Regions from separate parts of the Duganella sp. GW821-FHT07G03 genome, predicted to be linked through region 1. Evidence: predicted binding sites of a transcription regulator. Region 1 holds the regulator's gene; the other holds the start of a gene.
What was found. Region 1 encodes FliA, which starts transcription of late flagellar genes. Its sites were predicted from a motif close to CTAAAGTTTNNNNNNNNNNNGCCGNTA; they were not measured.

Region 2: the regulator FliA is predicted to act here: its motif matches at 1,773-1,799, upstream of AC07OK_RS24470 (flagellar protein FliT).

Annotation. Positions count from the first base shown of each region.
Region 1 is NZ_JBWKQE010000012.1:50,770-54,980, reverse strand. It holds gene flhF (flagellar biosynthesis GTPase FlhF) at 1-1,128, shown strand, start outside; gene AC07OK_RS16705 (MinD/ParA family ATP-binding protein) at 1,121-1,918, shown strand; gene AC07OK_RS16700 (RNA polymerase sigma factor FliA) at 1,962-2,693, shown strand; gene AC07OK_RS16695 (flagellar motor protein) at 2,675-3,421, shown strand; gene motD (flagellar motor protein MotD) at 3,423-4,199, shown strand; gene AC07OK_RS16685 (flagella synthesis protein FlgN) at 4,207-4,211, opposite strand, start outside.
Region 2 is NZ_JBWKQE010000023.1:65,339-69,549, forward strand. It holds gene AC07OK_RS24460 (M13 family metallopeptidase) at 1-633, opposite strand, end outside; gene AC07OK_RS24465 (HDOD domain-containing protein) at 866-1,693, shown strand; gene AC07OK_RS24470 (flagellar protein FliT) at 1,844-2,122, shown strand; gene AC07OK_RS24475 (aspartate aminotransferase type Ic) at 2,180-3,385, opposite strand; gene AC07OK_RS24480 (type IV pilus assembly protein FimV) at 3,476-4,211, opposite strand, start outside.

The DNA of each region.
Region 1 (4,211 bases):
CCGCCAGCGCAACCGGTGCGCCGCGTGGTGGCGTCCGCTTCGTCGTTCGCCAGCGCCACCAAGGCCGCAGCCGCCGCGCCGGCGCCGGCCCAGGCCGCGCTGGACGTCGATCAGATCGCCGCCATGGTCAGTGCCGCCGTCGCCGGCGCCAAGCAGAGCGCCGCCGCCGAAATGCAGGGCATGATGAGTGAAATCCGCGCCATGCGCGGCATGATGGAAACCCAGCTGGCCGAAATCTCCTGGGGCACCACGCAAGCGCGCGAGCCGCAGAAAGCCGCCGTGCTGCGCGAGATGCTGGCGGCCGGCTTCTCGGCCAGCCTGGCGCGCTACCTGATCGAAAAACTGCCGGCCAACCGCGACGCCGCCGACAGCCTGCGCTGGATCAAGAACGTCCTGACCCGCAACCTGCAAACCATGGCCAACGAAGACGCGCTGATCGAACAGGGCGGCGTGTTCGCGCTGGTCGGCCCGACCGGCGTCGGCAAGACCACCAGCACCGCCAAGCTGGCCGCGCGCTGCGTGATGCGCCACGGCCCGGACAAGCTGGCCCTGATCACCACCGACGCCTACCGCATCGGCGCCCACGAGCAGCTGCGCATCTACGGCAAGATCCTCGGCGTGATGGTGCACTCGGTGAAGGACGAGGCCGACCTGCGCATCGCCCTGAAGGAACTGAAGAACAAGCACACGGTGCTGATCGACACGGTCGGCGTCAGCCAGCGCGACCAGATGGTGACGGAACAGGTCTCGATGCTGCAAGGCGCCGGTGCCGACGTCAAGCGCCTGCTGTGCCTGAACGCCACGGCCACCCAGGAAACCCTGAACGAAGTGGTGCGCGCCTATCAGGGCAGCGGCCTGGCCGGCTGCATCATGACCAAGCTGGATGAAGCGGCCGCGATCGGCAATGTGCTCGACGTGGTGATCCGCCAAAAACTCAATCTGTTCTACGTCTCGAACGGCCAACGCGTGCCGGAAGACCTGCACCTGGCCGATCCGGCCTACCTGATCGATCGCGCTTTCAAGTTGAAACGCGACGTCGTCAGCACCCAATACCTGGACGCCGAACTGCCTCTGCTGATGAGCAACGGCCAGGCCCAGCAAGCAATGCGCGAGGTGCACCTTGGCTAATTTCGATTTCGACCAGGCGGAGGGACTGCGCCGCATGCTGGCGGGGGCCCAGCCCCGCATCGTCACCTTCCTGTCGGCCACGCCGCAGGACGACAAGGGCGCCATGCTGGTCAACCTGGGCGCCTCGCTGGCCCGGGCCGGCAACGACGTGCTGCTGGTGGACGCCTGCGCCAGCGCCCACGGCGTGGCCAGCCGCCTCGGCGTGGATGGCGGCGCCAGCCTGCTCGACGTGGCGCGCCAGGAGTGCGCGCTGAACCAGGTGATCCACCAGGTGCCGCAAGGCTTCGCTGTGGCGTCGATGACACGCGGCGTGGCGCGCAGCGGCCCGGACGAGACGCGCCGCCTGGCCAAGGCCTTCGACGTGCTGGCCAAGCAGACCGGCATCGTCATCGTCGACGGCGAGTTCGACGGCGTGGCCTTCCCGGTGCCGGTCATGGCCAGCTCGGAAATCGTGGTGCAGGTATCGAATAGCGCTACCTCGATCAAGGCCGCGTACAGTATGATCAAGCGCCTGAACCAGGAGCTCGGTCGGCGGCCGTTTGGAATTCTGGTCACCGGGGCTTCCGAATCGGAAGCAAAGGTGGTATACGATAATATGGCACAGGCAGCAAGCCGATACCTGGCGGTGAACCTCGTTTCGATGGGATCGGTGCCGGCGGATGAATACCTGCAGCGCGCGGCACGCTTGGGGCGTGCGGTGGTCGATGCGTTTCCGCTGGCCGGGGCTTCGGTCGCGTTTCGTCAACTGGCGGGGCGCTTCGCGCTGGCCGGCTCGCCATCTTTCCGTTAAGGGAGCATCATAATTTTAGCGCTTAATCAATAATAAACAGGCTATGTACACGGTCAAAGGGAAAGTGGACAAGGATTCTTTGCTGACGGAGCATATGCCGTTGGTGAAGCGCTTGGCCCATCACATGAAGGCGAAACTGCCGCCCAGCGTCGAAGTCGACGATCTGGTGCAAGCCGGGATGATCGGCCTGCTCGACGCCATCAGCCGTTACGAGGACACCCATGGCGCCCAGTTTGAAACCTACGCCGTGCTGCGCATCCGCGGCGCCATGCTCGACGAACTGCGCAGCAGCGACTGGCTGCCGCGCTCGATGCGCCAGAACATGCGCAAGATCGAAACCGCGATGAGCACGCTGCAACAGCGCCTGGGCCATCCGCCGAGCGAGTCGGAAGTGGCCAAGATGCTCAAGCTGTCGCTGGCCGACTACCAGGACATGCTGTCCGACGGCGGCGGCCACCAGCTGGTGTACTACGAGGATTTTCACGACGACGACGGCAACGACAGCTTCCTCGACCGTTACTGCTCGGACGAGGAGAGCGATCCGCTGCGCTCGCTGCTGGACGGCGACTTCCGCCAGGCCGTGATCGACGCCATCGACGCGCTGCCGCCGCGCGAAAAGATCCTGATGGGGCTGTACTACGAAGAGGAGCTCAACTTGAAAGAAATCGGCGCCGTCATGGGCGTATCGGAATCGCGCGTATCGCAGCTGCATACGCAGGCCGTGGCACGGTTGCGCGCCTCACTTCGGGAGCGGTCTTGGACTGGGCCAGCGTAGCCGGGGTGCTGCTGGCGCTGGCCGGCATCGTGGTCGGCCAGACGCTCGAGGGCGGCAAGCTGGCGTCGTTGTTACAACCGGCGGCGTTTGCGATCGTCGTGGTCGGCACCTTCGGCGCGGTGCTGTTGCAGACCAAGTTCCAGACCTTTGTGCGCGGCCTGCGCATGCTGCGCCTGGTGTTCGCGCCGCCGGCCGACACCCGCGTGCTGCTGGCGCGCGACATCAACGCCTGGAACCTGGCGGCGCGCCGCGACGGCCTGCTGTCGCTGGAGCGCTATATGCTCGCCTCCAAGGACAAGTTCAACACCAAGGGCCTGCGCCTGATCGTCGACGGCATCAATCCCGACAAGCTGCGCCAGATCCTCGACACCGAAATCACCGCCTACGAAACGGAAGAACGCCAGGCGGTGCGCATCTGGGAATCGGCGGCCGGCTATTCGCCCACCATTGGCATCCTGGGCGCGGTGCTGGGCCTGATCCACGTGATGGAAAACCTCACCGATCCCAGCAAGCTCGGTTCCGGCATCGCCGTGGCCTTCGTGTCGACCATTTACGGCGTCGGCCTGGCCAACCTGTTCTTCTACCCGATCGCCAACAAGCTCAAGGCCATCGTCACGCAGGCGGTGCACCAGCAGGAAATCGCCGCCGCCGTGTTCTACGACATCGCCACCGGCGACCACACGCGCGTCATCGACGAACGCATCGCCACGCTGCTGCGGGAACACTGACATGCAGAACCGGCGCGCCCGCAGGAAGTTCGACGACGAACCGGAGAACCACGAGCGCTGGCTGATCTCCTACGCCGACTTCATCACCCTGCTGTTCGCCTTCTTCGTGGTGATGTATGCGATTTCGGTGGTCAATATCGGCCGCTACAAGGTGCTGTCGGTGGCGCTGGGCGACGCCTTCGGCGGCGCCGGCTCGGCCAAGCCGGTCACCACCGAAGTGCCCAACCTGCCCATCCCCAATCCCAACCTGCGGCGCCACGCCGAACTGCTGCGCAAGGAAAAAACCCAGATGACCAAGCTGGCGCAGGACTTGTTGTCCACCTTGGCGCCGCTGGTCAAGGAGGGCAAGGTGCGGGTCACGCAGAACAGCCGCGGCGTCAGCGTCGAGATCAACGCCTCGGTGCTGTTCGATCCGGGCGAGGCGCGCCTGACCAATGAGTCGACCGAGGCGCTGCGTGCCGTCGCCGGCCTGCTGAAAAACGACGATCACAAGGTGCAGGTCGAAGGCCACACCGACAACCAGCCGATCCGCAACACGCTGTTCCCGTCCAACTGGGAATTGTCGGCGGTGCGCGCCAGCAGCGTGGTGCGGCTATTCATCGACGCCGGCGTGGCGCCGGAACGGCTGACGGCGGTGGGCTTCAGCTCGAACGTGCCGGTGGCGCCGAACGACAACCCGATCGGCCGCGCGCGCAATCGCCGCGTGGCGGTCACGATCTTGTCCGGTATCCCGGATACGGTGACGGAAGTGCCGACGCCGGCGCCGGCTCAGCAGTAAATCTGGATCAGC
Region 2 (4,211 bases), on a different contig from region 1:
GTGCGCCTGGTACTGGCCGCGCAGCTTTTGCATGGCCGGCGTGGCGTCCAGGTAGTAGGCGCGGTCAGGCATGCCCAGCCCGCCCTGCAGCAGGTAAGGCGTGTAGTGCGCCGAGTCCTTCAGGCCCTGGGCGATCCACAGGCCGAACAGGTTTTCGGTGAAGAAGTTGGTGGCGTTGAGCGGATCGACATCGGCTTGCAGCGTGCCGCCCAGCGCCTCGGCCAGCGCGCGCTTGTCGCCGATGGCGGCGATTTTTTGCAGCAGCGGCTGTAGCGGCGCCAGGCCCTTGGCCTCGATGCCGGACTCGTCCATGAAGGCGGCGTAGTAGTCGGCGATCTTCTTCGCCTCGGCGTCGGCCGGCTGCGCCGCCATCGCTTCGATCAATTTCACAATGCGCTGGTTGGTGTCCTCGACCAGCGCGTTGCCCACGCCCCAGCCGCTGCGGTCGGCCGGAATCTCGACGCTGTTGAGCCAGTCGGCGTTGACGTAATCAAAAAAATCGTCGCCCGGCAGCACGGCGCTTTTGGCGGCGGCGGTCGATGGGGCGGCGGAGGTCGGCTCGGCGCGCAACGGCGCGGCCAGCATCAGGGCGGCGCAGATGGCCAGGCTTAACTTGCTTGCGGATGGGTGCATGGGAGTCCCTTGGTCGTGGATCTGGTTGAATGTCGGGCGTGATACGCCAGCGTGCACTGTAGCGCCGCGGCGCGCGCGGCGATGCGGCTTTGCGACGAACGGTGGATTTGACGGAATAGATGGTCACAACACGGCAGAAAAGAGACGCCCGCCCAGCAAAATTGCTTCATTCATTCGGGGAATCGCTATATAGTTAGCCCATAGCAACGCGCTAATTACCCAGGAGATAAATATGAAACTTGATGCCCTGTTCCAGAATCCAACTGCGTTGCCCACCGCGCCCAAGGTCGTGGAAGAGCTGATCAGCAGTTTCGACAAAGCCAGCGTTTCGACCGAGGAGATCGCGAAGAAACTGTCGACGGATCCGGTGCTGAGCGCCAAGCTGCTGCGCCTGGCCAACTCGGCCTACTACCACGTCTCGCGCAGCATCGGCACGGTGGAAGACGCGGTGCTGATGCTCGGCTTCGTGACCGTGCGCACGCTGGTCATCAGCTCCGGCCTGGTCAGCGGCTTCAAGACCGTGCCCGGTCTCGACCTCAAGCAATTCTGGCGCTACAGCCTGCACACCGCGGTGTCGGCCAAGTGGATCGCCAAGAAGACCAAGGAAAACACCGACCTCGCCTTCACCATCGGCATGATGCACGCCATCGGCCAGCTGGTGATCCACTCGGCGATGGCCGAGCAGGCGATGGCGCTCGACAAGGTGGCCGGCCCGCTGGACTCGCGCCGCCTGGACGCCGAGCAAACCTCGTTCGGCTTCACCTTCGCCGACGTCGGCGCCGAACTGGCCAAGCGCTGGAAGTTTCCGCTGACCTTCTCGGAAACCATCCTGGCCTTCCCCGAGCCGCACCACAACGGCGAGCTGAACCGCCTGGCCGCCGTGGTCTCGCTGGCCGCCTGGCGCGCCCGTGTCGAGCAGGCCGGACTGAGCGAAGACGAAATCGCCGCCTGCTACCCGGCCGACCTGGCCGAGGAACTGGGCCTGGACGACAACGCCCTGATCGACGAAATGCCGTCGCCGGACGAGCTGAGCGCCGGGCTGGAAGAGCTGGTCAAATAAGCCAGCTTGCTCTTAACACCACGAAAAGCCCCGCACGGGGCTTTTTTTCGATCTTTTTCAAATATTTTTTCAAAACACCCTAAAGTTCCCGTTTAAGGCGACGTTAATCTGGACATGCGGTAATCCGTTATAACTAGCCAGGGTGAGAACATGACCTCCACCGAAGTCCTCTCGATGTACGAAAATATTGCCGGTTTGACCAATCAGATGGCCGCCGCCGCACGTCTGGGTGATTTCGACGGCCTGAGCCGCCTGGAAGCGCAATGCGCCAGCGAAGCCCGCGCAGTGGGCGCCGGCGCACCGGCCCTGAGCGGCGCCCCGCGCCTGCGCAAGATCGACCTGCTGAAACAAATCCTGGCCAACGACCGCGCCATCCGCGACGTCACCGAACCCTGGGCCAACAACGTGCCCGGCATGTCGCGTCAGTAAAACGCCCTGCTCCAATGAAAAAAGCGCCCGCGGGCGCTTTTTTTACGTCTGGGGCGATCAGCCCGCCAGCGCCAGCTTCAGCGACAAGGCGATGCCCTGCGCCGCCTGGGTGATCTCGTCCAGCGACGGGAAGCTCGGCGCGATGCGGATATGGCTATCCTTAGGATCATTACCGTAAGGGAAAGCCGCACCGGCCGGCGTCAGCGTGATGCCCGCCTCCTTGGCCAGCGCCACGGTGCGCTTGGCCGAACCGTCCGGCGTCACCAGATCGATGAAGTAGCCGCCCTGCGGACGCGTCCACGACACGCCCGGCACGTCGGCCAGATAGCGCTCGAACTGCGCCAGCACCGCGTCGAACTTCGGCTTCAGCAGCAGACGATGCTGTTCCATCAGCGCTTCCACGGTCGGCAGGTCCTTCAGCAGGCGCACATGGCGCAGCTGGTTGATCTTGTCCGGGCCGATGCTGCGGATGCCGGCATGCTTGGTCCACCAGGCGATATTGGCCGGCGACGCGGCCAGCGCGGCGATGCCCGAACCGGCCCAGCTCACCTTCGACGACGACGCGAACACGATCGCGCGGTCCGGGTTGCCGGCCTTGGCGCAGGCGTCCAGGATATTGGCCACTTCCAACTTTTGCTCGCCCAGATGGTGGAAGCGGTAGGCGTCGTCCCACATCAGGCGGAAGTCCGGCGCCGCCGTCTTCATCGCCGCCAGGCGCGCCACCACGGCGTCCGAAAACACCACGCCGCCCGGATTGCTGTACTTCGGCACGCACCACATGCCCTTGATGCTGGCGTCCTCGGCCACCAGTTTCTCCACCAGGTCCATGTCCGGACCGGCTACACTCATCGGGATGTTGATCATCTTGATGCCGCGCGCTTCGCAGATGGCGAAGTGGCGGTCGTAGCCCGGCACCGGGCACAGGAAGGTCACCGGCTCGCGCACCCACGGGGCGTTGCCGGGCGTGCCGTTGAGCAGGCTGTAGATGATGACGTCATGCATCAGCGACAGGCTGGCGCTGCTGTCGACCACGACCTGCGCGGCCGGCACGTCCAGCAGCTTGCCGAACAGTTCGCGCGCTTCCGGCAGGCCGATGGTGCCGCCGTAGTTGCGGCCGTCGGTGCCGTCGGCGGCCTTGTAGCCGTCCAGTGCGGCCATCAGGCCATTCGACAAATCCAATTGCTCGGGGGCAGGCTTGCCGCGGGACATGTCCAACTTCAGGCCGAGTTGTTTGAAAGCTTGATATTGCTCTACTGCGGTCATAGCGCTCTTTCAGTATGGGGAAGACGGAGGGGGTCGAATACTATACCCCAGATTGTCTGGCCTCGATAAGAGCGTGCAGTTATATACTTATTACTGCTGCATCATTGATTCCGGCGTCACTTCGTGCAGCGGCGGCGCCTCCACCGGCTGCTCGCCCTCACCGGCCGGCTTCTTCCTGCGGAAACCCTGCCAGATTTTCAGCGGCCCGCTGCCGCGTTTCTTGCGCAGGTAGAGATAGCCGCCGGCGCCCAGCAGCAAGGCCAGCACGCCGGCGCCGGCGGCGATCAGCGGCATATTGCTGGCGGCCGGTTCCGGCGGTTTTTCCTTTTTGTACTTCAGCTTGGGCAACACACGCACCTTCTTGACCGGCGCCGAGGCCTCCTCGGACGCCGCCGAGCTCGCCGCAGATGCCGGCGCGGACGCCGATGCCGATACTGATGCCGGCGCCGCTGCCGGCGCACCGCGCGCAGCGGCCGGCGTCTGCGTCTGCGTCTGCGTCTGCGTCTGCGTCGGTGTCGGTGTCGCGGCCTGAACCGACGCCGTGTGCGCCGCCGCATTGGCCGCCCCGCCCTTCGCCGCCAGCGCCCCTTGCAGCAACTTCACCTTACCCTCCAGCTCGACCAACTTGCTGGACAACTCCACACTGTGCGTATCCAGCGCCGCGCATTCTTTCGCGCTCATGCCGGACGGCGTGCAAGCGGCCGGAGCCGCCGGCCGCTTCACGCCCTTAGGCAGCGGCAACGGCGCCAAAGGCAGCAAAGCCTGCGCCACGCCCTGCGGCACGCCGTCGTCGCGCGCCGCCTCGCCGCTGGCCGACGGTTTGGCC